Regions from separate parts of the Dorea amylophila genome, predicted to be linked through region 3. Evidence: predicted binding sites of a transcription regulator. Region 3 holds the regulator's gene; each other region holds the start of a gene.
What was found. The regulator HrcA, encoded in region 3, represses chaperone genes, less so after heat shock. The targets are predictions, from matches to a motif close to TGTTAGCACTCNNNNNNNNNGAGTGCTAACA.
Positions count from the first base shown of each region.

Region 1: a site for HrcA is predicted at 5,985-6,015, ahead of clpB (ATP-dependent chaperone ClpB). Genes of this name have one in related genera too.
Region 2: a site for HrcA is predicted at 8,923-8,953, ahead of htpG (molecular chaperone HtpG). Genes of this name have one in related genera too.

Region 1 is NZ_JAOQJW010000006.1:156,961-168,328, reverse strand. It holds gene OCV72_RS05460 (beta-galactosidase) at 1-1,652, shown strand, start outside; gene OCV72_RS05455 (PTS sugar transporter subunit IIA) at 1,649-2,134, shown strand; gene OCV72_RS05450 (DNA polymerase Y family protein) at 2,157-3,344, opposite strand; gene clpB (ATP-dependent chaperone ClpB) at 3,335-5,929, opposite strand; gene OCV72_RS05440 (hypothetical protein) at 6,291-7,439, opposite strand; gene wecB (non-hydrolyzing UDP-N-acetylglucosamine 2-epimerase) at 7,432-8,532, opposite strand; gene OCV72_RS05430 (CotH kinase family protein) at 8,535-9,953, opposite strand; gene OCV72_RS05425 (DUF4956 domain-containing protein) at 9,982-10,662, opposite strand; gene OCV72_RS05420 (polyphosphate polymerase domain-containing protein) at 10,723-11,368, opposite strand, start outside; gene OCV72_RS05415 (hypothetical protein) at 11,367-11,368, opposite strand, start outside.
Region 2 is NZ_JAOQJW010000008.1:114,261-125,628, reverse strand. It holds gene OCV72_RS06740 (putative Se/S carrier protein) at 1-119, opposite strand, end outside; gene OCV72_RS06735 (double-cubane-cluster-containing anaerobic reductase) at 139-1,416, opposite strand; gene OCV72_RS06730 (aminotransferase class V-fold PLP-dependent enzyme) at 1,557-2,711, opposite strand; gene OCV72_RS06725 (double-cubane-cluster-containing anaerobic reductase) at 2,977-4,128, shown strand; gene OCV72_RS06720 (ABC transporter ATP-binding protein) at 4,858-5,562, shown strand; gene OCV72_RS06715 (ABC transporter permease) at 5,579-8,890, shown strand; gene htpG (molecular chaperone HtpG) at 9,098-11,143, shown strand; gene OCV72_RS06705 (DUF5721 family protein) at 11,244-11,368, opposite strand, start outside.
Region 3 is NZ_JAOQJW010000001.1:70,259-81,626, forward strand. It holds gene OCV72_RS00330 (putative manganese-dependent inorganic diphosphatase) at 1-917, shown strand, start outside; gene OCV72_RS00335 (flavin reductase family protein) at 937-1,545, shown strand; gene OCV72_RS00340 (polysaccharide deacetylase family protein) at 1,832-2,446, shown strand; gene OCV72_RS00345 (replication-associated recombination protein A) at 2,486-3,805, shown strand; gene hrcA (heat-inducible transcriptional repressor HrcA) at 3,964-5,019, shown strand; gene grpE (nucleotide exchange factor GrpE) at 5,056-5,643, shown strand; gene dnaK (molecular chaperone DnaK) at 5,699-7,579, shown strand; gene dnaJ (molecular chaperone DnaJ) at 7,603-8,793, shown strand; gene glyA (serine hydroxymethyltransferase) at 8,967-10,205, shown strand; gene OCV72_RS00375 (hypothetical protein) at 10,410-10,559, shown strand; gene OCV72_RS16525 (3D domain-containing protein) at 10,553-10,750, shown strand; gene OCV72_RS00385 (aminoacyl-histidine dipeptidase) at 10,856-11,368, opposite strand, start outside.

The sequences.
Region 1 (11,368 bases), on a different contig from region 3:
GGAAAATCAACCGGAAACTCGCGGAAACGTTTCGGAATCACCCTGCCGTTATCATGTGGCACATTTCCAATGAATACCGCGACGAGTGTCACTGTCCATTGTGTCAGAAGGCATTTCGTGTCTGGTTAAAAAAGAAATATCATACAATAGATGCTTTAAATCACGCCTGGTGGACTACCTTCTGGAGTCACACTTACAATTCATTTGACCAGATAGAAAGTCCGTCTTCCATCGGCGACAAAGGACTTCATGGCCTGAATCTCGACTGGAAACGTTTCGTCACAGAACAGACTACAGATTTTATGTGTCACGAAATCACTGCTCTTCGTGATGCCGGTGCCATGCAGCCGACGGTCGTGAATTTTATGGATGATTATAAAGGACTGAATTATTACCGGCTTGCCCAGCACGTAGACTATATCTCCTGGGACAGCTATCCGGCCTGGCATAAAGATTCCGATATCCATACCGCATACGATACCGCCTTCCAGCATGATCTGATGCGAAGTATGAAGCAGCAGCCATTCCTTCTTATGGAATCCTGCCCAGCAAGTCCAAACTGGCAGAAAGTAAGTAAAGCCAAACATCCGGGGCTTCTTATGAATGCAAGCCTGCAGGCAATTGCACATGGTTCAGACAGCGCACAATTCTTTCAGATCCGCGCAAGCCGCGGAAGTTTTGAAAAGTTCCACGGTGCCGTGATAGATCATTACGGCGGAGATGACACCCGCATTTTCCGCGAGGTAACAGATACCGGTATCGCATTACAAACTTTAACCGCTGCCGACGTCCCGGCCTCTTCCGTGCATGCACCTGCTGCCGTTCTCTATGATATGGAAAGCCGCTGGGCTATGGAAGATGCCAAAGGGCCAAGAAATGAGGGACTTTTTTATCATGAAGCTGCTCTGAAATCTTATCAGGCATTCCGTAAGAACGGCCTGAACACCGATATTATCAACATGGATCAGGATCTGACCGGCTATCAGATCATTGCTGCTCCCATGCTTTATATGTTCCGTTCTGGCATTGAACAAAAATTAAGAACATTTGTACAAAACGGCGGCATTCTTATCATGACTTACTGGAGCGGCATCGTAAATGAAACCGATCTCTGCCACCTTGGCGGAACCCCGCATCATCTTATCGATGTACTTGGTATCCGCAGTGAAGAGATCGATGGATTATATGATAATCAATGTAACCATATGGTTCCTGCCAGCAATAATTTTATGACATTGCCTGCCACCTATCTCTGTACACATCTGTGTGATCTTGTACAATTAAAAGGCGCTGTTCCTCTTATGCAGTATGCCGATAATTTCTATGCCGGGTACCCTGCATTAACTGTTCACAAATATGGAGATGGCCTTGCTTTTTATCTTTGTGCAGACGCCGAAGATACGTTTTATTATGATTTTTACAGACAGATCATCCAGGAACAGGAGCTCCCGGTCATCATGGATCACATTCCAGAAGGCATTGAGGTATCCAGCAGAAGCAGCGGCCGCCAGGAATTCATCTTTGCCCAAAACTATACCGATTCACCAATCCCATTCACACTGCCCGGGCATGCACAGATCTTGTTTGGGAAATACGATGGAACGATCAAAGAATACAGCACACTTATTTATCAGATGGAGGTAAAATCATGAGTTTATTTAAAAGAAAATCAAAAGACACCGGAAACGATGTATACGCATTTATATCAGGAAATACAATTCCGATCACAGAAGTAAATGATCCTGTATTTTCTGCAAAAACATTAGGTGACGGGCTTGCAATCATTCCTTCCGGGGAACTTATCTGTGCACCTTGCGCCGGAACTATCTCTATGGTTGCCGAAGGGTCAAATCATGCGGTCGGCATGACATTAGCAAACGGAGCTGAAATTCTGATCCACGTCGGATTAGATACCGTGAGTCTGAATGGTAAAGGCTTCAAAATCCTTGTAAAAGAGGGACAGAAAGTAAAACCAGGAACAAAACTTTTAAAATTTGATAAATCATTTATTGAATCAGAGGGATTTGACACGGCATGCGTCTTTGTTCTTACGAATTGCGAAGACTTCCCGGATGTCAGATTCTTTACCGGGCAGGATGTTGTTCAGAACGAAACTGTTATCTGTAGTTTTTAAAATAAATACGGGGATGGGATTGCTACCATCCTTTTTTCACAATCCCATCCCCGTATTTTCCTTCTAATTTCTTTAATGCCTCTTTTAAGTTTTTCTTTTTCTTCCTCATCTCTTCGGATTCGAACTTCATATCGAACAGACTCAACTGCTCCGGTTCGCTTTCTTCCGATAATTTAGACGTCCGGATTCCAAGAAGTCTGATAGGTTCTCCGTTCCACAATTCACGGAATAATTCAATAGCGCTCCGGTAAATATCCTGATCCTGGTTCGATGCTTTCTCCATCTGCATCTGATGGGACACCTGATTAAAAGTGTGATACTTGATCTCCACACTGACCATTCCGGCTTTCTGCCTGGCTTTTCGCAATCGTTGACCCACGCTTGCAGCCAAATCTTTTAACACCGGCAATGCCTCTTCCTCTGTTGTCAGATCTTTTGGCAGTGTCGTAGAATTACCGACTCCTTTTGCTTCTGCCCGGACGCTTTCTACTTCCGAATCATCGAGCCCGTTGGCAAATTCCCATAACTTTCTTCCATGACTTTTTAGATGTAATTCCAGAATCGCCGGATCTGTATTCGCCAGATCTCCGATCGTATAGATTTCCAGCTTCTTCATCGTCTCTACACTGGAACGACCTGCCATAAATAACTCTCCGATCGGCAGCGGCCACATTTTCACCGGAACTTCTTCCGGGAACAGCGTGTGCACTTTATTCGGTTTTTCAAAGTCGGATGCCATCTTTGCCAGAACTTTTCTGGAAGATATCCCCACATTTACCGTGAATCCGAACCTTTTATACACCTCATCTTTAATTTCATTCGCACCTTCCACAGGAGATGTGAACCAGTCTGCGATTTCTGTAAAATCCATGTAACATTCATCCACACTGACCTGTTCTATATGTGTCGTGTAGGTACGCAGGAAATCCATAAGTCTCCGGCTGTATTCGCGGTACATCTGGTGATCCGGCGGATAACTTTTCAGATTCGGACACTTACGAAAGGCATTCGCAACAGGTTCCCCTGTACGAATGCCATATTTTTTTGCCGGAATGGATTTTGCCAGAACGATACCGTGGCGGGACTTCTGGTCGCCGCCAATGATCGCCGATATCGTCCGGATATCCACTTTCGCTCCATTCTTTAGTTGTTCTACTGCAGTCCAGCTAAGATAAGCTGAATTGACATCTATGTGAAATATTATTCGCACACGCTCTGACTCCTTGCCACAAGCTTACCGTCTTCCACATCTATGATGATCGTATCCTGTGCGCCTACGTCGCCCTGCAGCATCAGTTTTGCTGCCAGTGTATCGACGTGTTTCTGGAGAAATCGCTTCAGTGGTCTTGCACCATAATTCGGATCATATCCTCCGTCTACGACATATTTCTTCGCATCGTCGGTCAGGAAAATAGAAATCTCACGATCAGCCAGACGTTTGTTGACATCCGCTACTAATAAGTCAATAATGTCATAAATGTTATCTTTCGTCAATGGTTTGAACATAATTGTCTCATCCAGACGGTTCAAAAATTCCGGTCTGAAGTGTGCTCTTAAATCTTCCAGTACTGCGCTCTGACTTTCCTGACTGATATTGCCATTTTCGTCCATTCCATCCAACAGATACTGTGATCCGATATTAGATGTCATGATCAGTATCGTATTCTTAAAATCTACGGTACGTCCCTGTGAATCGGTGATACGTCCATCGTCTAATACCTGTAACAGAATATTGAATACATCCGGATGTGCCTTTTCCACTTCATCAAACAATACGACAGAATATGGTCTTCTTCTGACTGCTTCTGTAAGCTGACCACCTTCATCGTATCCGACATATCCCGGAGGCGCTCCGATCAGACGGGACACGGAATATTTCTCCATATACTCACTCATATCGATACGTACCATGTTATTCTCATCATCAAACAGATTCTCTGCCAGTGCTTTTGCAAGCTCTGTCTTACCTACACCGGTAGGTCCAAGGAACAGGAACGAACCGATTGGTTTGGTCGGATCTTTGATTCCTGCTTTGGAACGGATGATGGCTTCTGTTACCAGTTCTACCGCTTCATCCTGTCCAATAACTCTCTTATGCAGTTCATCACCCAAATGTAAAGTCTTGCTTCTTTCGCTTTCATTTAATTTTGCAACAGGAATTCCAGTCCAACGGGATACGATTCTTCCGATCTCTTCATCATTGACACTTTCATGTACCAGTGAGAGATCTTCATCTTTTACTTTGGCTTCTTCATCCTCTAACTGTTTCTGGAGTTGTGGCAGTTTACCATACTGAAGTTCTGCAGCCTTTTCCAGATCATAAGAATGCTTTGCCTTTTCTATATCTTTATTAACCTGTTCAATCGCTTCACGGAGTTTCTGAACACGCTCGATACCGACTTTTTCATTATCCCATTGTGCTTTCTTTCCTGCAAATTCATCTCTGAGTTCTGCCAGTTCCTGCTGTAAATGTTCCAGACGTTCTTTACTTAATCTGTCATCTTCTTTCTTCAATGCAGTTTCCTCAATCTCCATCTGCATAATCTTACGATTCAATTCATCCATCTCTGCCGGCATAGAATCCAGTTCTGTTTTAACCAGTGCACATGCCTCATCTACAAGGTCGATGGCCTTATCCGGAAGAAAACGGTCAGAAATGTAACGATCAGATAAGGTTGCAGCTGCTACCAATGCACCGTCTGTAATCTTTACACCGTGGAACACTTCATAACGCTCTTTCAGTCCACGAAGGATTGAGATGGTATCTTCAACGGTTGGTTCTTCTACCATAACCGGCTGGAAACGTCTCTCAAGAGCTGCATCTTTTTCAATATACTGACGGTATTCATCCAGTGTCGTTGCGCCGATACAGTGCAATTCTCCTCTTGCCAGCATAGGTTTTAACATATTACCGGCATCCATAGCTCCGTCTGTCTTACCTGCTCCGACAATTGTGTGTAATTCATCAATGAACAGGATGATCCTTCCGTCACTGTTCTTCACTTCTTCCAGTACTGCTTTCAGACGTTCTTCGAATTCACCACGATATTTTGCACCGGCTACCAGTGCTCCCATATCCAGAGAGAAGATCGTCTTCTCTTTCAAGCCTTCCGGTACATCACCGCGCACGATACGCTGTGCAAGCCCTTCGACAACAGCAGTCTTACCTACACCAGGTTCTCCGATGAGGACTGGATTATTCTTTGTCTTACGGGAAAGGATTCTAATCACATTCCGGATCTCGGAATCACGTCCGATGACCGGATCCATTTTCTGTTCCCTTGCTCTTTCTACCAGATCCGTACCATATTTATTCAATGTATCATAGGTATCTTCCGGGTTATCACTGGTCACTTTCTGATTGCCTCTGACGGTTGAAAGTGCCTGTAAGAATCCTTCTCTTGAAATGCCCATCTCACGGAAAAGTGCTTTTACTTCTTTGCCTGCATATTTCATAATAGAAAGGAAGAGATGCTCTACCGATACATATTCATCTCCCATTGCTTTGGCTTCATCTTCACCATGAATCAATGCTTTATTCAGATCCTGTCCGACATACTGCTGTCCGCCCTGAACTTTTGGCCGTTTCTGAATGGCTTCTTCTACTCTGTTAATGATGAGATTCTTATCCAGCCCCATCTTTTCCATCAATTTCGCAATCAAACTGTCATCCTGTGTCAGCAATGCATAGAGCAGATGCTCCTGTGCAATCTCCTGGTTGCCATAGTCCATTGCAATACGTTCACAGTTCTGTACAGCCTGCAGTGATTTTTGTGTAAATTTATTTATATTCATATAGACAACCTCCTTTTTGCTCTTGTTCTATTTGCAATATAACATTACATCTTTTTGTTAGCACTGTCAAGAGGTGAGTGCTAATTATTTGTGAAGAATTTGTGAACGCTACAAGCCATGCAAAATGGTGAAAAAAGACGCCCTGCAAAGGCGTCTTTTTTTGCTATTTTATAGGGCGACAGCCCTACAGCGAGGGAACTCTTTTCCGAGCCGTGCATGGCGTATGCCACTACTTCACAGAGATTTTTCACTTGCTTTCGCACTCGATTTTCTTACCACATTTTACGACAACGACTTCTGGTTTATCTCACAGCAGTCACAGTTTCTGACAGGTTCATTTTAGACATCTGCGCCCCCGCAATCATGCACACAGTATAAATCCTGTTTTTATTTTTCTTTCATATAATCTATACAATTTCTCACATTCCATGCATATCCATCCCGCTTCGCCTGTGTAAAGCGGATATTTTCGATTCTCACAGTATTCTGTTTCATAATTTTCTATTAATTCCACAAGGTTATTGATATCTCCCATCTGCGCGGCAGCCATTCCTGTCATTGCCCACAAAAAGCCATTTCTTTTTTTATTCAGTTTCTGCCATTGAAACTTTTCCGTAAACTGATCATATAATATCTTTTGCTTTTTCTTCTCTTTTACCGGAAATTCATAGATCAGCGGATAAATCTGAGCAACACCATCCGGATAAAATTCTGTCTGATCATACAGATCACTGTTTCCAATAATTCTCCATCTTTGATTCGCATCATCCCAGAATATATTTTCTATCTGCGCCTGTATCTTTTTACGCATTTCACTGATTGCCTGTGTATCTTCCAGTCCTGCAAGTTCCAATTCGTGCAGACCTTTCCATACTTCCAGATTATCCATCAGATAAGCGGTGGTATTTTCTTCTGAGACCTGTGTGATTCCATCCCGCATCAGGCTTTGAATCTTTTTTAATGCAAGACTGATTCCTTTTTTCCAGTATTCCGGCAAATCTGTATTTTCTGTCTTTTCCAGGTATTTTCCCATAAGGAAAAGATACATACCTAGATATCCGTCTTCGGAATCAACCTTTTCTTTATAAATAAGTTTTCCACTCTCTTTCCTGTAGATTCCCATTTTCCCATCTGTTTCCAGCAAAATCCCGGTATGCCAGTCCAGATACCTGCCGACAGCTTTTTTCTCTGTTTCCGTGATGGGACAATTCTTTGTTTCTGCCAAAAGCCCCAGTGCAGCCATACATGCAAAGTATGGATTAACATCTCCGGCTTCACTTCCATTCATATAGATTTCACCCTCAGAGCCCTGGTTCTCAAGAATCCACCTTTTTTCTCCGATCAGGACTGTTTCCAGCCATTTCTGACGGGCATCTATTTCTTTTCTCAGATTCTGATAATAAGCATACAAAAATACAATCCCCACAGTTATGCAAAATATAATAAGTCCCACCACGTTCTTTCGATTTTTCACTTTTCTTTTGCATTGGTTTTGTTTATGCTCATGCATCTATATCCTCCAGGATTTTTCTGATCTTGATACTTGCAGTTCCATCACCATAAGGATTTCTGGCCTCACTCATCCTTCTGTAAATCTCTGGTTCTGTAAGGAGCTTCCTGCATTCTCTGTATATATCATCCATCTTCGTGCCTGCAAGCTTTAAGGTTCCTGCTTCCACCCCTTCCGGACGTTCTGTTGTATCCCGCATGACCAGTACTGGTTTTCCCAACGCAGGCGCTTCTTCCTGAATTCCTCCACTGTCTGTCATGATCAGATAACTGGCTTTCATCAGGTTATGGAATTCTACCACATCCAGTGGTTCGATCAGATGTATTCTCTCACATCCATCGAATTCTTCATCTGCGATTTTTCTGACCTGCGGATTTAAATGTACTGGATAAATAACCTTCACATCTGTGAATTCCTCCACGATCCTGTGTATAGCCCGGAACATATCACGCATAGGTTCTCCCAGATTCTCTCTTCTGTGTGCCGTCACAGCAATCAGCCTGCTGTCCTTTGCCCATTCTATCTCCGGGTGATAAAAATCATTTCGCACCGTATAGTGCAGAGCATCAATTCCTGTATTTCCTGTGACAAAAATCTGCTCTGGATCCTTGCCCTCTTTCAGCAGTGCATCCGCTGCTTTCTGAGTCGGTGCAAAATGCAGACTGGAAGTAAGTCCGATGGCCTGCCTGTTAAATTCTTCCGGATAGGGAGATTTCATATTATAAGTTCGAAGTCCCGCTTCCACATGTCCTACCGGAATCTGCTGATAAAATGCAGCCAGCGATGCGGCAAATGCAGTCGACGTATCTCCATGGACCAGTACCATATCCGGTTTTTCCTTTTTCAGAATTTCCCTCATTCCTGTAAGAATAGCCGTTGTCACATCCGTAAGATCCTGCCCTTTTTTCATGATCGCCATATCATAATCCGGAACCACTTTAAAAATATCGAGAACCTGCTTCAACATTTCCCTGTGCTGTCCTGTAACACACACCAACGTTTCCAGTTTTTCACTTTTTTTCAGCTCCAGGACAAGAGGGCACATTTTAATTGCTTCCGGTCTTGTTCCGAAAATCACCAGTACTTTTTTCATTCTCAATTTCCTCCCAGTTCTTTATCCAGATACGCCAGTCTTTCGCGGATAGTATCTGTCAGTTGTTTCATAGCTTCCTCATAACTTCCGATATCCCTCGACATTCCATCCTTACCAGTGCCGACTAACAGGTTCTCATCAAAAGAATATCCCCACACTTTAAAGTTTCTGTCCACGGCATCTCCCAGTTTCTCCTGATAAGATGCTATCTTGTCAGCAATATGTTCATCAGATAGTGTGGTTTTACGCAGCTGCACATATCTTTCACAGACATGTTTTCTAAAATTTTCGTCCTGCCACAGCCTGTCAAACCATGAATTTTCCACTGTATAAAGATGATCTGTTTCTGTATGAAACCACTGATAATTATCAAATCCATTGTTAAAATCCCATGCAGCAAGTTGTAGCTTTCCTCCCAGTTCTTTATACACATAAGTAGAAAGATTACCAGCATCATAATTCATGGCAAATTCATTGATAATAAAATAATCTACCCAATTATCCATATCGATGTATTCCTGATAGCCGCTTCTTTTATCCTTGAAATTCTCTCCATATAGAACCTGTTCAAATTCAGAGATATCATTTTTTATATATTCTTTTTGTTTTTCCGTTATTTTATTTTTTGATGGATATCTTATATACAGAGCGTTATAGGTATATCCTTTCGTCTTTCCCCATGTTTCTATTTCTTCAGTTCCCGTATCGATCCTGTCTCTGTTTACCACATATGCAGTTTCTCCCGACAACAGACCAAATTCTGCAAGACGCAATCTGCTTTCTCCGTTTGTTACAGGTTCTACCGCCAGATAAACTCCCTGATACTTTCCATCGACAAACAATTCCACAAACCGAGTGTCCGGAGCCCATCCATTTAATTCTCTTGCCAGATCATATACCAATTTATTTCTGATCAGTGTCTTATCAAGATAAGGACCATTTAACACCCATTCACTGTTTGCTCCCATTCCTGCAAGTGACACTTTTTTTTCATTCTCTTTACTATTTTTGTAAAACTTAATGCGATATTGTTTTTTATCAAATTTACTATAAGAAGAGGCACCTCTGTATTTAATCGTAGCACGATATATAGAATTGGGAACCGCAGAAACAGATTGTGCCTCTTCGTTTCCATCCAACAAAGCAATATTTCCACAGATTACATTTTCCTTCAGGATCTGCTGGCCCTTTGTATTCATATAGATTACCGGAAGTGTAGTAGAGAACTTTCCCAGATCATAATATTTCAGCGTCTCTTCGTCCGGTGCAGCCCACTCCTTCATTTCTTCTTTCGTGATAGCAGTTCTCTTTTTTTCCTTTGACTTATTTTCTGACTTTACAACAAAATTTCCCATAATGGATATTCCAAAGAGAACTGTTATCATCAGAATACATAAAAGGATACGTCCTATCCTTTTCATAGCATCACCTCTCTGTCAAGCAGCCTTTTTACTGCGAAAGTTCATCCTTCTGGTCAACTATATTTACCCTTTTCACACCATCAATTTTAATCAGTTTCTCTGAAATATCCATCTGATTTTGTTTTGCAGCATTATCCAGAATTCCCTCTCCAATAGAATAGACCAGTTCAAAGCTGTTTTCTGTAACATTTCTCATAGAAATATGTACTTTTCCAGAAAAAAAGCTGTCTACTGCTGCCTCTGTTTTATGTAAGCAGTCAGGTGTTCCCTGAACAACCATCAGTTTATTACAAGATGTGAACCCTTTCCTTGTAATAATAAGAAAAAGAAGTAAAAAAGCTGAACCAATAACAATAAGCGCATACTGAGATACACCACAGCCAATACCTGCTGCGATTGCCCAGAAAATATATGTAGCATCTCTTACATCCTTTACAGCAGTACGAAATCTTATGATAGAAAGAGCACCAACCATACCAAGGGATAATGCAATATTATTACTAATGATACTCATGATCATAGCTGTAATAATTGTAATCGTTCCGATTGAAATATTAAATTTCCTACTGTATGCAGTTCCCACATAAGAAATTTTATATATAAACATAATAAAAAAGGAAACAATCAGTGCGATTATATTATTCATTAAAATCACAGTCACGCTCAGTGCTTCTGTATTTGTCAAATTTTCTACAATAAATTCTCTCATCTCTTTCTCCAATCCCGGCATCCGGTTTATCAACTATTTCCAGTCTGCCGTATGCAAAACTTACAGCCATCTCATTCTGGCTCTGGAATATTTACTGTGGCTGGTGGACAGCTCATCTGTTTTTTTCAAAATCTCTGCGATCATGTCCGGCAGGAATCCTGTATATTTTACTTCCATCAGTACCTGCTCTGTACTTCCCAGCGCATCTGTTCCCACATTCTCAAACAGACCATATGGATATAAAGCCCCTCTGATATCCGTATCAAAAGTGATCCTTACATCACCTGCAGGATAAGCAAATGCCAGCCTCTGATAATCTATGATCGTCTTTGGGCGATAACAGCCCTGTGTGATCCGCAAATACAGTCTCATAGCCAGCTCTGTTTCATATTCCAGAAGAAATGACGCATCTCCCTGTTCCATCCGAAGTGCCTGTTCACGGCTGATGGGTATAGAATATTTCACTCCGTCAAATCCGTTTTTACATTTAAACTCCAGCTTTGCAGATAAATCATTCAGTGAATAAATTCTTAAACGGATCTTCCTTTTTTCATACATTCCATCCAGATTATCCCATAAATCCTGATCGTCTATGGAATCATAGTACTGAGATCTAATAAAGTATCTGCCATTTTCTCCATGAATGTCTCTTTCCATAATGCTATCCAGCTTCTGTTGAAGAATCATGGCTTCTCCGCGGCTGATC
Region 2 (11,368 bases), on a different contig from region 3:
CTGGCTACGCGCGGCGTAGGAGCGATGGTGGCCTTGATACCGGCTTCTTTTAATATCCCACACAGACGCATCCCGTTGTCATGGTTGGGAAATAATACATAATGCTGTATCTTTTGCATGATCTGTTACCTCGGTTACTTATTTATTATCTAACATTTCGATAAATGCACTGATTCTGGTACGAAGCTGTCCGGCATCGCTGTCGGTGTAATCAGTCTCGATTCCAAGAACAGGGATTCCGGCTTCTTTCATTGCTTTCTCTACGGAATATCCCTCGGTATCATACAGGTTACAGAACTTAAGGTTCACATCAATGATACCATCAACTTTGTATTCTTTTGCAAGACGTAAGATGTCATCGATACGTCCTTCATTCGGTGTAAAGCATGCACAATTGATCTTCATGTATCTTTCGGCCAGAGCCATGTACTGGTCTTCCAGGGTTGTCTTGCTTTCATCAACAAGATTTTCGAAATATCTGGTTCCGGTACACATCTCTTCGCAGACGATCGCTGCTCCGCTGGTCTCTACAATATTATGAAGCTTCCAGTTCGGAATTGCAAGAGGAGTTCCGGTTAGCATGATACGTTTGGTTCCGGCAGGGACAACACTCACACCGTCTTTCACTCTCTGATCCAGCTCGTCGCATAACTTGTTTGTCATCTGTGTAAATCTCGCAGGATCATCATAGAATGCAATCTGAGAGATCAGGAGCACATCACATCCGCTGATCGGAAGATTCTCATTCTTGCGCAGGTTGTAAAGACGTTCCAGGGCTTTTCGTTTATTATTAATTAATGTAATGCTTTTTGCCAGTTTTTCAGCAGTTACTTCATTTCCGGTAAATTTTTCCACGACATTCTTAAATGTCTCGATTTCTTCTGCCCAGGCCCGGATATCTTTGGCACGCTTCATTTGTGGAAGATCCATGACATGTAACGGTACATCTTTAGAAAGAATCTCCCATGCTTTCTTCTTACCATCGCAGGTTGTCTCCCCAATGAACATATCTGCGATACGGAAGAATGGACAGGTACGGTCAAGACGTGCACCGACAGATGCCTTGATCAGTGGACAGGTATTGGCAGGCAGGACTTTCTCTCCGCCAGGAACCCAGAACTGGGATCCGCCACATAATCCGGTAGCAATGGCATCTGCTGCGAATACGATTTCATCCGGTACATATACACAGAATGTACCGAATACTTTCCCGCCTTTTTTCTGATGTTCGATCAGTTCCGCAGGACGGATACCATGAATATCGGCAACCACCATATTATAATAGTCCATAGAATCCGGACGGTTTTCCTGTGATAAAAATACATCCCCGAATGCCTGCGGCAGTACTGCGCAGAGCTGGTCATGCAGGTCTACATCCATCCCAAGTTCTTCCCACATTTTACGATAATCAGCCATTTTAAAATACCTCCTTATAGTGTAATTGATCCGATGTTATCGATAAAATAACCGTAACACGTTTGGAAGACCAGGGCAATGCATACCGGAGGAATTGGTTATAGATAATTCACAAGTTCGATAAGATATATTTGTAAATTCTATACTGAGAATAATTCTCGCAACCCGTCGATGCAGCAGTCAATTTCTTCTGTGGTATTGAAGTGGCTGAAGGCAAAACGGATGGTTCCATGTGGCATGGTATGCAGGGCCTGATGTGCCATCGGAGCACAATGAAGACCGACTCTTGTCATGATCCCGTAATCCTGTTCCAGAGAAAATGCAATCTCGGCATTATCATACTCCGGAAAATCAAGAGAGACGACAGCAAGCCGGTCCTGAATCGTCTGTTTTCCCGCAATATGTGCCTGTGGGATTTCCTGTATTCTTTTAAGAAAATATCCGGTCAGTTCCATTTTCTTCTGATGGATAGCCGGAATGCCTGCTTCTTCCAGATAAGTCAGGGCAGCGTGAAGTCCGATGATACCCGGAAGATTCATGGTACCGCTTTCGTACTTGTCCGGGAGATAGTCCGGCATAAGGAGTGAATCCGACTGGCTTCCGGTTCCGCCTGCGATCAGAGGCGTCAGTTCATGATCCAGTGCTTCCGATATCAGAAAGCCGCCGATACCCTGGGGACCAAGCAGACCCTTGTGTCCGGTAAAAGCAAGAAAATCAATATTACATTCCTGCATATCGATATCGACAGAACCGGCACTCTGTGCAGTGTCTACGGCAAAGAACAGATGATGACGCCGGCAGATATCACCAATCTCCCGGATCGGCAGAATGGTTCCGCATACATTGGAAGCATGAAGCATGATGACTGCTTTTGTCTCCGGGCGGATCAGTGCTTCGACAGATTCCGGTTGCGTTGTACCATCTGTTTCAGCAGGGATCATCGTGTAATGAATGTCCTGTGAAGCAAGCTGGCAGAGCGGACGCATCACGGCATTATGTTCCAGGCTGCTGACCAGTACGTGATCTCCGGGTCTCAGGAGACCTTTGATCAGATAATTCAGGGAATAAGTGATTCCCGGTGTGAATATGACATGTCTGGAATCCGGTGCATGAAAAAGTCTGGCGAGCTGCATACGTGTGAGAAGCACCAGACTTTCCAGCTCATACGCACCTTCATAATTTCCCCGGTTGATATTGAAGGCGCCGGATTCTAAAAGTTCTGACATAGAAGAGGCAACTTGGGGTGCTTTCGGCCAGGATGTGCTGCCATTGTCAAAATATATTTTTTGATTCATATCGAAAACCTCCATAAGACATTATATAGTTCGTGTAGCATTTATCGATATTGTAACAGATTACCGGATGGAAAATACAGAGGATTATCAAAAATAATATAGCTTTGTACGTTATCATAGAGAAAACAAATGATGATTATAGATAAAAATGATAGAATGAACCGATTTATTAATATTTCCTATTAGGTAAAATGAAGTGTGAGTGGTATGATAGTCTTATGAAAAATTTATCAAAAAATTAGGAAAAATACGGAGGAATTTTAATATGGAGTTAATTAAAGAACTGCCGGAAGTGTTCGAAGAATTTGCCGAGCAGCGTCAGAAATCATTTATGGCAATGAAAGGATTAAAGGATCAGGGAGTTCCGGTTGTCGGAGCATATTGTACTTATTTCCCGGCAGAGATCGCAAGAGCAATGGGAGCAGTTACGGTAGGCTTATGTTCTGTATCCGATGAGACCATTCCAGATGCAGAGAAAGACCTGCCAAAGAACTTATGTCCATTGATCAAATCAAGCTATGGATTTGCCAAGACTGATAAATGTCCATTTTTCTATTTCTCAGATGTAGTTGTTGGGGAGACAACCTGTGACGGAAAGAAGAAAATGTATGAGTATATGTCAGATTTCAAAGATGTATTTGTGATGGAACTGCCAAATACACAGAGTGAGATGGCATTACAGCTGTGGAAGAGTGAGCTGATCCGTTTCAAAAAATATCTGGAAAAGAAATTCGACGTAGAGATTACAGATGAAGCTGTATTAGAGGCTGTAAAAGAAGAAAATAAAGTAAGAAAAGCTATGAAAGAGCTGTATCACGTTATGACACTTGACCCTGCACCAATCAAAGGCGGTGACCTGTTCAAAGTATTATACGGAAGTGGATTCAAGTTTGACCGTAAAGCAATTCCGGCAGAGATCGAAGCAATGAGAGAGAAGATTGAAAAAGAATATGAAGAAGGAAAGAGACTTGATAAGATGCCTCGTATTCTGATCACCGGATGCCCGATCGGAGGAGCAACTGAGAAAGTGATCCGTGCAGTAGAAGACAATGGTGGAGTTGTAGTAGCGTTCGAGAATTGCAACGGAGCAAAATCTTTCGATAAATTAGTTGACGAAGAGAATCCGGATGTATATGATGCACTGGCAAGACGTTACCTGAATATCGGATGTTCCGTTATGACACCGAATCCAAACAGACTGGATCTCCTTGACCGCCTGATCGATGAATTCAAGGTAGACGGAGTTGTAGAGATGACACTTCAGGCCTGTCATACATATAATGTTGAGTCACTCTCTATCCGCAAATTTGTAAATGAGAAGAAAGGAATCCCGTATATCAATGTAGAGACAGACTACTCACAGGCTGATATCGGACAGCTGAATACCCGTATTGCGGCATTTATAGAGATGCTGTAGGGCAGAGCTAGATCCACTCATTGAAAGCTGACTACCGTAGCGCAATTGGGATTTAATTCAGAAAGGCTGTGGATACCGAACCGGAATAAAGCTTGGAAAGGCGTTCCTGTTCAGGTTCCATCGGCGGGTCAATTCTAAAGGGGCAAAATTCTGCTAAAAGCAGGCTTTCAAAATTTGAAACTCGGCATACGCCTCAGACAGTCAAATTTTGAAAACCTAACGCAGAATTTTACCCCTTAAGAATTACCAACGCCTCTTCCACATTCACTGGAATGCCTTTCCAAGTTTTATTCCGTGTGTATCAAATGCCTTACGAATGAAATGGCAAATGCGTAACCGTAGTGGCTTCCACCGGGTTACACTTCCGGGCATTTCATTTATTAATATCCGCTGCCAGTCGCGACTTGAAGGAAACAATAGATAAGGATTATTGTGAATGTGGAATGCCGTTAGAAACAATTAGAGAGTCAGAAGCACCGTTAAAGGAACGAAGCGAACGTGTTTGAGGCGAACGCCGAGTTTGAGCGTAGTTCCTTTGCTTTTAGGTGATTCTGACTCTCTTAGTGTTTCTTATGGTATGGAACCTGAACAAGAAGCCTTATCTATTGTTTCCTTCAAGGACTGAGAGGCTGCTTCCCAGTTAATAAATTAAATCCCAATTAAATTCCAATTAAAGTAGAAAAGATGATATAATTATAATACAAATATGCCCACACGGAGGAAACGTATATGAGTGAATTTGTGACCTTAAAAGATGTCAGGAAGATATATAAGATGGGGGAAGTTGAGATCATGGCAGCAGCCGGAATCGACTTTGAGATTAAGAAAGGGGAATTCGCAGTTGTAGTCGGACCCAGTGGTGCAGGAAAGACAACGGTGCTGAATATTCTTGGGGGAATGGACACCGCTACGTCGGGACAGGTGCTGGTTGACGGTCAGGACATTGCAACGTATTCGACGAAGCAGTTGACGGCATACAGAAGAGATGATATCGGATTTGTCTTTCAGTTTTATAACCTGATTCCGAATCTGACAGCACTGGAGAATGTAGAACTGGCTCTTCAGATATGTAAGGATCCAATGGATGCACAGGAAGTTCTGGAAGAGGTCGGACTGGGAGAAAGACTGGATAATTTTCCGGCGCAGCTGTCGGGAGGGGAACAGCAGAGAGTGTCGATCGCAAGAGCACTGGCAAAGAATCCGAAGCTGTTACTCTGCGATGAACCGACCGGTGCGCTGGATTATAATACAGGAAAATCCATTTTGAAATTATTACAGGATACCTGCCGGAACAGTGGAATGACGGTGATTCTGATCACACATAATTCGGCAATTGCGCCAATGGCAGACCGGGTGATCAAGATTAAAAACGGCCGGGTGGATAAGATCATACAGAATCCGCAACCAGTTCCGGTTGAGACCATAGAATGGTAAAAGGCAGGGACGGCAGATGGCAAAAAAGATAACACGTAAGAATTTTTACATGGAGATCCGCCGCAGTTTCGGACGTTTTATTTCTATTCTTTTTATTGTTGCGCTGGGAGTAGCGTTCTTTTCCGGCATCCGGGCATCCGAGCCATCTATGAAGATTACCGGAGATGCGTATTTTGATAAGTCAGACCTGATGGATATCAAGGCAGTCAGTACACTCGGAATTACGGAAGATGATGTGAAGGCAGTCAGAAATGTAAAAGGAGTTGGAAAGGCAGAAGGAGCCTATAGTGCAGATTTCCTGAATATAAAGAATAAGAAGCAATATGTACTCCACGTGATGTCACGGATGGAAGATATAAATAAGATTACGGTCAGTGAAGGCCGTATGCCGGAAAAAGTGGGAGAATGTCTGGTAGATGATCAGATGAAGTATAAAGTCGGAGAGACGATCAGGCTTAAGTCCGGGACGGATGACAAGGTGACGGATACCCTGAAGGTGGATGAACTAAAGGTTGTCGGAAAAGGGAATTCACCGTGTTACATAGCATTGAATCGCGGAAGTACAACAATCGGGACAGGTATAGTCAGCGGATTTGTAGTAGTACCGGAGAAAACATTTCATCTGGATGTATATACGGAAATGTATGTGCAGGTGCAGGACGCAAAAGATCTGACTGCATATACCGGTGCATATAAACAGAAAGTAAAGACAGTCAAAAAACGGTTGGAAGCAATCACAGAAGAAAGAGGAAAGATCCGTAAGGAAGAACTTTTGGATAAAGCGAATACAAAGCTTGAAAAGGCGCAGAAAAAGCTAGATGACGGAAAAGCAGAATCAGAGCAGAAACTTTCAGATGCGGAAAGGCAGATTACAGACGGAGAGACGCAGATTTCACAGGCAAAGGAAACACTCGTAAGCGGGAAGTCGCAGATGGAAGATGCGAGGAAGAAGATCCAGGCGAAGCAGCAGGAATTGGATGCGGCAAAGAAAACATATCAAAATGGTCTTCAACAACTGGAGCAGGGAAAAAAGCAGTATGAACAGGGAAAAGCAGCTTATGATGCACAGTATGCAGAAGCGCAGGAACAGATCCAGACAGGAGAACAGGGGCTGGCCGTATACAGAGCAGAACTTGACCAGGGATGGGATGGATATCAGACACTTCTGAAGAACATAGAAGCATTAAAAGCACAGGTATCCGGAGAAACAGAACAGGATCAGGAATTGACGCAGAAGATCCGGGAGCTGGAAGCACAGGCACAGGAAACAAAGCAGACGCTGGATGCGAAAGAACAGGATTACCAGACAAAGAAGAACGAACTGGACGCTGTAAAACAGCAGCTTACGAATGCAAAAGCAGAGCTGGATCAGGCAAAAGCGCAGCTGGATGCAAGTGAAACAAAGCTTAGCAGTGCAGTGGCAAGTATAGAGTCCGGGCAGAAACAGTTAGATGCAGGGAAAGCAGAACTGGAAGCACAGGAGCAGACGCTGAAAAAAGGAGAGGCAGAAATTGCGGAAAATGAAGCAAAACTTGCCGATGCCAGGAAAGAATATGAAGACGGAAAGAAGACATCGGAAGCAGAAATTGCAAAAGGCGAGAAAAAGCTTGCTGATGCCGGTAAGCAGATCAGTCAGATCAAGAATCCAAAATGGTATGTATATGATAGAAGTACACTGATAGAATATGATGGATTCGGAGAAAATGCGGATCGTATGCGTGCGATCGGAAAAGTATTTCCGGTTATGTTTTTCCTTGTTGCGGCATTGATCAGTCTGACCGGTATGACACGTATGGTAGAGGAACAGAGAATAGAGATAGGAACCATGAAGGCTTTGGGATACGGGAATTTTTCCATTGCATCGAAATATCTGGGGTATGCATTCCTTGCAACGGCAGGAGGAAGTGTCCTTGGAGTACTGGTGGGAGAGAAAATCCTTCCGTACATTATTATCTATGCATATGAGATCATGTATCCGCATATTCCGAAGATATACGTACCATACCACATGAGTTATGCGGTAATGGCATCTGCAGCCTCCATTGTATGTACTATGGGAGCAACACTTGCATCCTGCTATAAGGAACTTGCAGCGGAACCGGCAGTGCTGATGCGGCCGCCGACACCAAAAAAAGGGCGGAGAGTATTTCTGGAAAGAATAGGATTCATCTGGAAACGTATGAGTTTCACATGGAAATCCACGATCAGGAATCTGATGCGTTATAAAAAGCGTTTCTTTATGACCGTATTCGGAATCGGCGGTTGTATGGCGCTGATGCTGGTCGGATATGGAGTGAGGGATTCTGTATATGAGATCGCAGATATTCAGTATGAAGAGATTCAGCTGTATGATGGACATATATTCTATAAAGATGATGTGACAAAGACAGAGAAAGAAGAGTTAAAGGAGTATCTGAAAACAGATTCAGATATTCAGAGTTATATGGAGGCAGATATGCGGAGTGTGACCGCATCCGGAGGCGGTAAAAAACTCAGCGTGTACCAGTGCATATTAGGAAATCCAGAAATTGCAGAAAAGTATGTGGATTTTCATGACAGGAAGACGAAAGAATCGTATTCACTCACCGGTGATGGAGTAATTGTCAGTGAAAAGACGGCGAAACTTCTGAATGTAAAAGAAGGGGATACCATCAAAGTGAAGAAGGGAACGGAGAAGAGTGTCACTGTAAAGATTGCGCATATCTGTGAAAATTACATGGGACATTATATCTATTTTACACCGCAGTATTACAAGAAGGTATCTGGAAAGACGGTGAAATATAATTGTATCATGTTCCGGGCGAAGAACGGATATTCGGAGGACCAGGTGAAAAAGGCGGGAGAAAAGATCCTGTCAAAAGATCAGGTACTGACAATCTCATACCTGCTTGATATCAGAGATCAGCTTGATGATATGCTGGCCAGTCTGAATCTGGTGATCATTGTACTGATCGTCTCAGCCGGAATGCTGGCATTTGTGGTACTTTATAATCTGAACAGCATTAATATCACAGAACGCCAGAGAGAACTTGCGACTTTGAAAGTACTTGGATTCTATGATACGGAAGTAGCAGAATATGTATTCCGTGAAAATATCCTGCTGACGTTGATCGGATCCGTGGCAGGTGTTGTATTCGGTAAGATTCTGCATCTGTTTGTAATTCAGACAGTAGAAGTGGATGCGGCAATGTTTGGCCGGAGTATTTATCTGAAGAGTTATATCTACAGTTTTTTATTTACGATAGGGTTCTCATTGTTCGTAAACTGGGTAATGTATTTTAAACTGAAAAAGATTGACATGGTAGAATCATTGAAAAGTATAGAGTAAAGTTTATAAACGGTTTATAAATTTCACAGAATTGTTAGCACTCTTTTTGAAAGAGTGCTAATTTTCTATTGACTTTTAAAATAAGCAGTATTATCATATCACTTAGATGAAAAAATGTAGCAAAAAGGTGTCTGCCGACAGAAGAAGCAGTACCTTTTGTCACTAATATGATAGAAATATAAAAAGTAGAAATAGGAGTGATTTACAATGGCAGCAAAGAAAGGTAGTTTGTCAATCAGCAGTGAAAACATTTTCCCAATTATTAAAAAATGGGTATATTCCGATCACGATATTTTTGCACGTGAGTTGGTATCCAACGGATGTGATGCAATCACAAAACTGAAGAAACTGGATATGATGGGTGAATACCAGTTGCCGGATGATTATAAACCGGCGATCAAAGTTGAAGTCAATCCAGAAGAAAAGACTCTGAAATTTACAGATAATGGTCTTGGAATGACAGCCGATGAAGTAGAAGAATACATTACACAGATCGCATTTTCCGGAGCAACACAGTTCCTTGAAAAATATAAAGATAAGACAACAGAGGATGATATGATCGGACACTTCGGTCTTGGATTCTATTCTGCATTCATGGTAGCTGACGAAGTACATATCGATACCCTTTCCTATAAAGAAGGGGCAAAGCCGGTACATTGGGTAAGCAACGGCGGAACAGAGTATGAGATGGAAGAAGGCAGCAAACAGGAAGTCGGATCCACTATGACACTGTATCTGAATGAGGACAGTCTGGAGTTTGCAAATGAATACAGAATGAGAGAAGTTCTGGAAAAATATTGTTCCTTTATGCCGGTGGAAATCTTCCTTTCCAAGGCAAATGCAGAACCGGAATATGAGACCATTGATGAAGCTGATCTGAAAGATGACGATGAAGTGATCGAACATATTCACGAAGATGCCAAGATGGAAGAAAAAGAGAATGAAAACGGCGAAAAAGAGATGGTAGAGACGGAACCTGCCAAAGAAAAAGTAAAGATTAAAAAGCGTCCGGTTTCATTAAGTGATATTCATCCACTGTGGACAAAGCATCCGAATGAATGCAGTGACGAGGATTACCTGAACTTCTACCGCAAAGTATTTATGGATTACAAAGAGCCGTTGTTCTGGATTCATCTGAATATGGATTATCCATTTAACTTAAAGGGAATCCTGTACTTCCCAAGAATCAACACAGAGTATGATTCTATTGAAGGAACGATCAAATTATATAATAATCAGGTATTTATCGCAGATAATATCAAAGAAGTTATTCCAGAATATCTGATGGTATTAAAGGGAGTGATCGACTGTCCGGATCTTCCATTGAACGTATCGCGTAGTGCACTGCAGAATGATGGATTCGTCAATAAGATATCGGAGTACATTTCCAAGAAAGTTGCAGATAAGCTTTCCGGAATGTGTAAGACAAAGAGAGAAGATTATGAGAAATACTGGGATAACATCAGTCCGTTCATCAAGTTCGGATGCCTGAAAGATGAAAAATTCTGTGACAAGATGAAAGATGCGGTTCTGTTTAAGAATCTGGATCACAAATATCTGACATTGAAAGATTGCATCGAGGCAAATGGAGGAACAGTAGAAGATCAGAATGACAAGACAGATGATCAGAATACTGAGAACAAAGAAGAGGATAAGACAGTTATTTATTATGTGACGGACGAGATCCAGCAGAGCCAGTACATCAACATGTTCAAGAATCAGGGCATGGATGCGGTAATCTTAGGACACAACATTGATTCGCCGTTTATCACACAGTTAGAGCAGCGTAATCAGAATATCAAGTTCCAGAGAATCGACGCCGATGTAACAGCAGGTGCAAAGGAAGAAGTTGCCGAAGAAGAGAAAGAAGCATTCCAGAAGAAATCTGACAGTCTGGTAGAGATTTTCCGCAAAGAGCTTGGAAAAGAGAATCTGGATGTTAAAATCGAGAAACTGAAAGATGAAAATGTTGCTTCTATGATGACGTTATCCGAAGAAAACCGTCGTATGCAGGAAATGATGAAAATGTATGGCATGAACGGAATGGATATGGGTACAACAAGTACACTGATCCTGAATGCAAATCATCCGCTGGTTCAGTATGTAGTTGAACATAAAGACAGTGAGAACACAAGTATTATCTGCAAACAGTTATATGATCTGGCAATGCTGGCACATAAGCCGCTCAGTCCGGAAGAGATGACTGCGTTTGTGCAGAGAAGTAATGAGATCATGATGCTGCTTACAAAGTAAAGATTTGAAGTTAAGATTTGCGGAATGAAAAATAAGAGCCGTGCGGCTGTGGAAGGGAAATCCATGGCGGCACGGCTCTGTTTATATCGGAAGCTGCAGATCAGTAGTCACCTTCAATGGATCTGGATTTTAAAATGTTTTTTACTTCCTGATCCCATTCTCTTTCGATGGATTTGTCCATGGTGAAAGTGTTCAGAGAAGTTCCGGTGATGCATTGTAAGTGAT
Region 3 (11,368 bases):
TCAACCAGAGTGTCCCGGTTAAGCGCTTTATGACGAAGGCACCTCTGATTTCTTTCCATATGAGTGATTATGTGGAAGATATCAAGGAAGTGATGGCAAAGAAGAAGTACCGTGATTTCCCGATCATTGACAGACATGGAAAGTTCAGGGGGTTCATATCCAGACGTCGTTTTTTAAATGTAAGTAAGAAGAAAGTAATTCTGGTAGATCATAACGAGAAGAATCAGGCTGTAGACGGTATCGAAGAAGCAGAGATTGTGGAGATCATCGATCATCACAGACTGGGAAATATAGAGACAATGGGACCAGTGTTTTTCCGTAACCAGCCAGTAGGATGTACCGCAACGATTGTATATCAGATGTACAAAGAAAATGATGTGGAGATCAAGCCGACAATTGCAGGACTTCTGTGTTCGGCAATTATTTCAGATACACTTTTATTCCGTTCACCGACCTGCACACCGCTGGATGAAAAGATTGCCAAAAAACTGGCGAAGATTGCGGGTATCAATCTGGAAGAACAGGCACAGGCGATGTTCAAGGCAGGAAGCAGCCTTGCCGGAAAGACAGCAGAAGATATTTGCTTCCAGGATTTTAAACAGTTTACAGTCAATGATATGGTATTTGGCGTAGGACAGTTGAATTCCATGAGTAAAGAGGAACTGCAGAAAGTAAAAGAGATGCTGACACCATATCTTCCGAAAGTACTGGAGAAGAATGGAGTGCAGATGGTGTTCTTTATGCTGACAGACATTCTGGATGAGTCGACAGAACTGTTATGCTGTGGGGCAAGGGCAAAAGAGTATATCATTGATGCATTTGACCTGAAAGAAAACACGGAGAAGATGATCTTAAAGGGTGTGGTATCTAGAAAGAAACAGCTGATACCGACTTTGGTAAGTGAATTACAGCAGTAAAGGAAACGGGGGAGAAGACATGGCAAAGCAGATCTGGAAACCGGGGAATATGCTGTATCCGCTTCCGGCTGTGATGGTAAGTACTGCAGATAAATCCGGCAGATCGAATATCATAACAGTTGCGTGGACAGGAACAGTATGTACGAATCCGGCGATGCTGTATATATCTGTAAGACCGGAACGATATTCGTACAATCTTTTGAAAGACAGCGGAGAGTTTGTAGTAAATCTGACGACCGAGAAGCTGAAAAAGGCAACAGACTGGTGCGGTGTACGTTCCGGTCGTGATGTCGACAAATGGAAAGAGATGCATCTGACGGCCGGCAAAGCGTCAAAGCTTGATCATGCACCGATCATAGAAGAATGTCCGGTGAACATTGAGTGTAAAGTAACAGAGATAAAAGAACTTGGTTCGCATCATATGTTTCTGGCAAAAGTAGAGGCTGTTCAGGTAGGAGAAGAATATCTGGATAAAAAGGGAAGACTACAGCTGGGAAAGGCCGGACTTTTGGCATATTCTCACGGAGAATACCTGACATTGGGAAAGACTCTCGGAACATTTGGATGGAGTGTCAGAAAGCTTTCTGCGTCGGGAAGAAAAGCGGCATCACGAAAACGAAAGAAATAAAAACAAAATAAATGTAGGGCGTCAGAATGCTGACGCTTTTTTTAATTCCATGCGTTCGAAATAAGGGTATGAGCATGGAATTTTCTGTCTTTGCATATAGTAAAATGAAATGGTGGTATGTGGGGACAGCATGGAATTAAATCGGGATTATGAATCTGCTGCAATATATAAATGGCGGAAGAAGAGAAAGAAAGCATTTGTTTTGTTCATTTGCATAGTTGGAATCTGTTTTCTTGTGACAAGGATGGTGCGGGTGGAAGATAAGACAACGGTGAAAGTTCATAACATGCATACGGAACAGAATGAAAAAGCCATTCGGTATGTTGCATCAAATATGATAAAAGAGGATCCAAAGATTGCAATTACCTTTGATGACGGACCAAGTCCGGCATGGACTCCGCAGCTTCTGGATGGATTGAAAGAGCGGAATGTAAAAGCAACATTTTTTCTGATCGGAGAAAACGCAAAAAATAATCCGGAACTGGTAAAGAGGGAAGCGGAAGAAGGACATCTGATAGGCAATCATACCTATCATCATGTGGAAATCACACGGGTGCCGGATGAGACGGCACAGGAAGAAATACTGATGACCAATGAAGTGATCACCGGAATTACCGGAGAGGAAGTCTCTTATATGAGACCGCCGTTTGGAGTCTGGCAGAAGAATCTGGAGAGGAAACTGGATGTCATGCCTGTGTTGTGGACCATAGATCCACTGGACTGGACAACGGACAATGAAGACGAAATTATCAATAAAGTAGTGACGCAGGCGGGGGAAAATGATATTATTTTATTACATGACTGTTATGAATCTAGTGTGAATGCAGCACTACGTATAGTGGATATTTTGCAGAAAGAAGGGTTTGGATTTGTAACAGTCGATGAACTGATAATGAATTAGAGTTGTACTCTTGTGGTTCAACTAAATGGAGATGAAAGAATGGATTTATTTGATTACATGCGGGAGCAGAACATGGAAAAGGAAGCTCCGCTTGCATCCAGACTGCGGCCGACAACATTGGAAGAAGTAGTAGGACAACAGCATATTATAGGAAAAGACAAATTGCTTTACAGGGCGATCAAGGCGGACAAATTAAGCTCAGTCATTTTTTATGGTCCTCCGGGAACTGGGAAGACAACGCTTGCCAAAGTAATTGCCAACACGACCAGTGCGGAATTTATCCAGATCAATGCAACGACTGCGGGTAAAAAAGATATGGAAGAAGTGATTGCCAAAGCAAAAGAGATGCAGGGAATGTACCGTAAGAAGACCATCCTGTTCGTAGATGAGATCCACAGATTTAATAAAGGACAGCAGGATTATCTGCTTCCGTTTGTGGAGGATGGTACGATCATCCTGATCGGTGCAACGACGGAAAATCCGTATTTTGAAGTAAATGGGGCACTGCTTTCAAGATCGAGCATTTTTGAGTTGCAGCCGCTTGCAAAAGAAGATATTAAGACGTTGATCACGAGAGCGGTCTATGACACGGTAAAAGGTATGGGAAGTTATCAGGCAGTGATAGAGGAAGATGCATTGGAATTTCTTGCAGATATTTCCGGCGGGGATGCCAGAAGTGCATTGAATGCGGTTGAACTTGGTATCCTGACAACAGAACGGGGGGCAGACGGAAAGATTCATATAACACTGGATGTTGCGTCCGAATGTATTCAGAAACGGGTAGTCAAATACGATAAGACCGGGGATAATCATTACGATACGATCTCTGCATTTATCAAAAGTATGCGGGGTTCTGATCCGGATGCGGCAGTGTATTATCTTGCAAAAATGCTGTATGCAGGAGAAGATATCAAGTTCATAGCCAGGCGTATTATGATCTGTGCATCGGAAGACGTCGGAAATGCAGATCCGATGGCACTTACGGTAGCAGTATCTGCGTCCCAGGCAGTTGAAAGAATCGGTATGCCGGAAGCACAGATCATCCTTTCGCAGGCAGTCACTTATGTGGCAACTGCCCCAAAGAGTAATGCCTCATATATCGCAATCGCTGATGCAATGGCAAGTGTGAAGAGGACAAAGACGACTGTTCCGTCACATCTGCAGGATGCTCACTATAAAGGAGCACAGAAACTGGGACACGGAACCGGATATAAATATGCTCATGATTATCCGCACCATTACGTAGAACAACAATATCTTCCGGACGAGATCGCAGGAGAAAAATTCTATGTGCCGTGTGAGAATGGACATGAGAGAAAGATTAAAGAGTGGATGCAGTATATTCGGGAGAATCAGTAATTCCGGAATGTCATTTATTAACCGGAACGGCCTCTTTCTAAAAAATATCTAAACAGTGTTGACAAAAATATGCGGGAGTGCTATCTTAATAGTCGAAAGGTGTTAGCACTCGGATATAAAGAGTGCTAATAACCCGAAACCGAAAGGAGGAGGTACCGGTGATAAATTATGAAGAACTGAGTGAAAGAAAATTGAAAATACTTCATGCAGTCATTCAGAATTATCTGGAGACAGGAGAACCGGTTGGTTCCAGAACAATTTCCAAATATACGGATCTGAATTTAAGTTCAGCAACGATTCGTAATGAGATGGCTGATCTGGAAGAGATGGGATATATCATCCAGCCTCATACGTCGGCAGGACGTATTCCTTCGGACAAAGGATACAGGCTCTATGTAGACATGCTGATGGAGGAGAAAGAGCAGGAATTAAATGAGATGCAGGAGCAGATGCTTGATAAGGCTGACAAGATGGATCAGCTTCTGAAGCAGGCGGCAAGGGTTCTTGCAACGAATACAAATTATGCAACGATGGTTTCCACTCCGATGAACAATTCGAATAAGATTAAGTTCATTCAGTTGTCTATGGTAGATGAGGAACAGGTGATTGCAGTCATTGTACTGGGCGGCAATGTGATCAAGAATAAGATCATCAACATTGACGAACCAATCAGTAATGAGAATCTGCTGAAGTTAAACATGCTGTTGAATACAACACTCAATGGCATGGCAATCGAAGAGATCAACCTGGGGCTGATCGCCAGATTGAAAGAGCAGGCAGGAATCCACAGTCAGGTGGTCGGATATGTTCTGGATGCAGTTGCGGATGCCATTCATCTGGATGATGACATGCAGATTTATACAAGCGGTGCAACGAATATTTTTAAATATCCGGAGCTGAGTGATAACCAGAGTGCACAGGAGATCATCAGTGCATTTGAAGAAAAACAGCAGTTATCCGAGCTGGTAACCCAGACCCTGGCAAAGGAAGACAATACAGGAATCCAGGTATATATCGGTGATGAGACGCCGGTACAGACCATGCGGGACTGCAGTGTGGTAACCGCAACGTATGAACTGGGGGATGGTATGAAAGGAACGATAGGAATTATCGGACCGAAACGTATGGATTATGAACATGTTTTAAAATCTATGAAGCGTCTCCAGACAGAACTGGATCAGATGTTTCATAAGAATGATAGAAAGGTGGAATAACCCTTGGAGAATAAGCAGGAAAAAAGTCAGGAAGATATGGTAAAAGAAGCTGTGGAAGAAGCCAAAAAGTCTGCAGCTGAGACTGAATCTGCAGAAGCTGAGGCGGAAGAGACAGAAGAAACTTCCGAAGAAGCCAAAGAGGATGCAGAAAAGAAAACTGGCAAAAAATTATTTGGTAAAAAGAAAGATAAAAAGGACGAGAAGATAGAAGAACTGACAGATAAGCTTACTCGTCAGATGGCAGAGTTTGATAACTTCCGCAAACGTACAGAAAAGGAAAAGTCCCAGATGTATGAAGTTGGAGCGAAAGATATCATAGAAAAGATTCTTCCGGTTGTAGATAACTTCGAAAGAGGATTAGATGCGGTAAAGGAAGAAGAAAAAGAAGATCCGTTCGTTCAGGGAATGGAAAAGGTATACAAACACCTGGTTACCACACTTGAAGGAATAGAGGTGAAGCCTATTGAAGCAGTAGGTCAGCCGTTTGATCCGAATTTCCACAATGCGGTGATGCATGTGGAAGATGAAAACTTTGGTGAAAATATTGTTGCCGAAGAATTTCAGAAAGGTTACACATACCGTGATTCGGTCGTAAGACACAGCATGGTAAAAGTAGCAAACTAGAAACAAGCATATTCACAATTATCAGAATAAAGAATAATACAGGAGGAAATTTATCATGGGTAAAATTATAGGTATTGACTTAGGAACAACAAACAGTTGCGTAGCCGTAATGGAAGGTGGACAGCCGACAGTTATCGCCAACACAGAAGGTGCAAGAACAACACCATCTGTAGTTGCATTTACAAAGACTGGTGAGCGTCTTGTCGGAGAACCTGCAAAACGTCAGGCAGTAACAAACGCAGAGAGAACAATCTCTTCTATCAAGAGAGAGATGGGAACCGACTATAAGGTAACAATTGAAGATAAGAAATATTCTCCACAGGAGATTTCAGCAATGATCCTTCAGAAATTGAAAGCAGATGCAGAAGGATACCTCGGAGAGAAAGTAACAGAGGCTGTTATCACAGTACCTGCTTACTTCAACGATGCTCAGCGTCAGGCAACAAAAGATGCAGGTAAGATTGCAGGACTTGATGTAAAACGTATCATCAACGAGCCAACAGCAGCAGCTCTTGCATATGGTCTTGACAATGAAAAAGAACAGAAGATCATGGTATATGACCTTGGTGGTGGTACATTCGACGTATCTGTTATCGAGATCGGTGACGGAGTTATCGAAGTATTATCTACAGCCGGTAACAACAGACTTGGTGGAGATGACTTCGACCAGAAGATTACAGATTACATGATCGCTGAATTTAAGAAACAGGAAGGTGTTGACTTATCTGCAGATAAGATGGCACTTCAGAGATTAAAAGAAGCAGCTGAGAAAGCTAAAAAAGAACTTTCTTCAGCAACAACAACAAACATCAACCTTCCATTCATCACAGCTACAGCAGAAGGGCCAAAACATTTCGATATGAACCTTACAAGAGCTAAATTTGATGAACTGACACATGATCTTGTACTGAAGACATCTGAGCCGGTACAGAGAGCATTATCAGATGCTGGTATCACAGCTTCTGAACTTGGTCAGGTACTGTTAGTTGGTGGATCTACACGTATCCCTGCAGTACAGGAAGAAGTAAAACGTCTGACAGGTAAAGAGCCAAGCAAATCTCTGAACCCGGATGAGTGTGTAGCACTTGGAGCATCTGTTCAGGGTGGTAAACTTGCAGGAGATACAGGCGCCGGCGACATCCTTCTTCTGGATGTAACTCCACTGTCACTGTCTATCGAGACAATGGGTGGTGTAGCTACTCGTCTGATCGAGAGAAATACAACAATTCCTACAAAGAAGAGCCAGATTTTCTCTACAGCTGCTGATAACCAGACAGCCGTTGATATCAACGTAGTACAGGGAGAAAGACAGTTCGCAAGAGATAACAAATCCCTCGGACAGTTCAGACTGGACGGAATCGCACCAGCTCCACGTGGAATCCCACAGATCGAAGTTACATTCGATATCGATGCAAATGGTATCGTAAATGTATCTGCAAAAGACCTTGGAACTGGAAAAGAACAGCACATCACAATTACAGCAGGATCTAACATGTCTGATGAAGATATCGACAAAGCTGTAAAAGAAGCTGCTGAATTCGAAGCTCAGGACAAGAAACGTAAAGAAGGAATCGATGCTAAGAACGAAGCTGACGCTATGGTATTCCAGACAGAGAAAGCTCTGCAGGAAGTTGGCGACAAGCTTGACGGTGCAGACAAAGCAGCAGTAGAAGCTGACTGCAAAGCTCTGAAAGAGTTACTGGAAAAAGCAAATACAGATACTCTTACAGACGAGCAGGTTGCTGAGATCAAAGCAGGTAAAGAAAAACTGACAGAAAGTGCTCAGAAGCTTTTCACAAAGATGTATGAGCAGGCTGGTGCAGCAGCAGGAGCTCAGGGAGCAGGTCCTCAGGCAGATGCTTCAGCAGGAGCAGGTCCGGCACCAGAAGGATTCCAGGGCGACGATGTCGTAGACGGAGATTACAAAGAAGTCTAAGAACATTAAGTGAGGAATAGGAAATGGCAGAGTCAAAAAGAGATTACTATGAGGTGCTTGGGGTCAGTAAAGATGCTGACGAAGCAACTTTGAAAAAAGCATACAGACAGGTTGCCAAGAAGTATCACCCGGATATGAATCCGGGTGATGCTGAAGCTGAAAAGAAGTTCAAAGAAGCTTCTGAGGCATATGCAGTCTTGAGCGATCCGGAAAAACGTCGTCAGTATGATCAGTTTGGACATGCTGCTTTTGACGGAAGTGCAGGAGCAGGCGGCGGATATGGCGGATTCGATTTTAACGGTGCTGATTTTGGAGATATTTTCGGAGATATCTTCGGAGATCTGTTCGGCGGCGGACGCAGAGGCGGACGTGCGAACCAGGGACCAATGAAAGGTATGAATATCCGGAAGAGTGTCAGGATCACATTTGAAGAGGCTGTATTCGGATGCGAGAAAGAATTGGATGTTGTATTAAAAGACCCATGTCCGAAATGTAACGGAACAGGTGCCAAACCGGGAACATCTCCGGAGACTTGTCCGAAATGCGGCGGTAAAGGTCAGGTTGTATATACACAGCAATCTTTCTTTGGAACCGTACAGAATGTACAGACCTGTCCAGATTGCCAGGGAACTGGTAAGATTATTAAGGAAAAATGTCCGGATTGCGGCGGTACAGGTTATGTAGCCAGCAAGAAGAAGATATCCGTATCCATTCCGGCAGGTATTGATAATGGTCAGAGTGTGCGTATCCGTGAAAAAGGTGAGCCAGGTGTAAACGGCGGACCAAGAGGAGATCTTCTGGTAGAGGTCGTGGTATCAAGACATCCGATCTTCCAGCGTCAGGATATGCATATCTTCTCAACGGTACCGATTACATTTGCACAGGCGGCGCTTGGTGCGGATATCCGTATCAAGACGGTAGACGGAGAAGTAATCTATACTGTAAAACCGGGAACCAAGACCGATACAAAAGTACGTCTGAAAGGAAAGGGAGTTCCATCTCTTAGAAATGCACAGGTTCGCGGCGATCATTATGTAACGCTTGTTATCCAGACACCGGAACACTTAAGTGCCGAAGCAAAAGAAGCACTTCGTAAATTCGATGAACTGACAGGCAATTCTCTTGGAACAGAAAAGAGTGACAAGACGGAAGAGCATAAAGGTAAAAAGAAAAAAGGATTTATGGATAAATTAAAGGAAACCTTTGATGATTAATTTCATCAGGGGTTTCCTCTTTGTGTCTAGAAGTATCTATGGAAAACCGGTGATGGCAGGTTCTGTAAATCTGACAGGTATTGAAAAATATACAAAAAATGCTGGCATTCACCGTGGTAAAGTGCTATCATATTAAACAAATCAAATTTTTAACAAACCAGGAGGACTCAAGTATGTACGCATTTGATGAAATTAAAAAAGCAGACAGTGAAATTGCAGATGCCATTCAGGCCGAGATGGAGAGACAGAATTCGCATCTGGAACTGATCGCATCGGAGAACTGGGTAAGTAAAGCGGTCATGGCAGCAATGGGAAGTCCGCTTACAAATAAATACGCAGAAGGCTATCCAGGCAAACGTTATTATGGTGGATGTCAGTGTGTGGATGTAGTAGAAGATCTTGCAAGAGAAAGAGCAAAGAAGTTATTCGGCTGTGATTATGCCAATGTACAGCCGCATTCCGGCGCACAGGCAAACCTGGCAGTATTCTTTGCGATGCTGGAGCCCGGAGACAAAGTTATGGGTATGAACCTGGATCACGGCGGACATCTGACACATGGTTCTCCGGTTAATATTTCCGGTAAATATTTCAACGTCGTATCATATGGAGTGAACGACGAAGGCGTGATCGATTATGATAAAGTCCGTGAGATCGCAGTGAAAGAAAAACCAAAGATGATCATTGCGGGAGCCAGTGCTTATGCAAGAATCATTGATTTCAAAAAGTTCCGTGAGATTGCAGATGAAGTAGGAGCATACCTTATGGTTGATATGGCACATATCGCGGGACTTGTTGCAGCAGGACTTCATCCAAGTCCGATCCCGTATGCAGATGTAACTACAACTACTACACATAAGACACTGCGCGGACCAAGAGGAGGTCTGATTCTTTGCAATCAGGAAGCAGCAGATAAGTTCAACTTTAATAAAGCTGTATTTCCGGGAATTCAGGGAGGTCCACTGGAACATGTGATTGCGGGAAAGGCTGTGTGCTTTAAAGAGGCACTGGAGCCTGAATTCGCAGAATATCAGAAGCAGATCATCAAAAATGCACAGGCACTCAGCAAAGGTCTGATGGGTCGTGGTGTAAAGATCATATCCGGCGGAACAGATAATCACCTGATGTTGATTGACTTAAGAGACGAAGAGGTAACCGGTAAAGAACTGGAAAAACGTCTGGATGCCGCACACATCACATGTAACAAGAATACGGTACCGAACGATCCAAGATCTCCGTTCGTGACAAGTGGTGTCAGACTTGGAACACCTGCAGTTACAACAAGAGGATTAAAAGAAGAAGATATGGATGTGATCGCAGAGTGCATCGCACTGGTACTTCAAAGTGAAGACAATATTGAAAAAGTCAAAGGAATGGTTGCAGAGCTGACTGCAAAATATCCTCTGGATATGTAATATTCGAGAATAACGAAAGAAAATAAGAAAATCAAGGATGCGTCGGAGTATGGTTTTTAAACTTATTCAGACGCATTTTTGCTGTGCAGATACCAAAAATTTTAGTAATAAGACAGCGTATTTTTATGAGTTTTTATGAAAATGATAAAAACAAAGTAATAACAGGATGGAAATTTAAAAGCAGGAAGCGTATAATCAAAAATAATGTATATTAATCTATACAAGAAGAATCTCGATAACAGCGATGAGACAAAACAGCAGATCACGACAACAGGGGAAGAACAATATAAAACGGCGGAAGAAACAGTAAAAATAAAGCAGACGGAATTACAGCAACAGGAACGCCGGTGGTAGAAGGTCAGACGATTGCGGTTGATCCAAGAGTTATTCCTTACGGAACGAAAGTGATCATCGGAGGTCATATATTTACAGCTGAGGATTGCGGCGGTGCAATTCAGGGAAACCACATTGACATCTATGTAAATAATCACGCAGAGGCAGCGGCGCTCGGGGTGACAAATGCAGATGTATTTCTTGTGAAATAAGAATAAAATAAAAATGAGAAAAGACAGCTTTTTCAGATTTGAAAGTTTGAAAAGCTGTCTTTTAATATTACGTTGCATTCATAAAAAACGCTGGATAGATATGGATTATTTACAGATCTTTAAAAGTTCTTTCAGATAATCCCACATACGCTTTGTAGATTCGATATGTACGCGTTCATTATAAGTATGTACACCTGTCAGTTCCGGTCCGAAAGAAATGATATCAAGATCATTCTTCTTTCCGAATAAGATTCCACATTCCAGTCCTCCGTGAGTTGTCTCAACGGTAGGCTCTTTGCCGAACATTTCTTTATAAAGTTCAATTGCTTTCGGACGGATCACGGAATCTGCATTGTAGCTCCATGCCGGATATTCACCGGAGATTTCGCGGGAAGCACCTGCAAGATCTGTTGCAAGATCCAGTTTGTTTCGCATATCATCTAACTTGGTAGCAACGGAGCTGCGAACCTGGAATTTGATCTTTACCGTATCTTCTGTGGTTTCAACGATACCTGTATTCAGGGAAGATTCTACAGCTGTAGGGAACGCACGGTCATAGCATTGTACACCATCGATTGCTCCATACAGGAATCCGATTACATGTGCAGTAGTATCTGC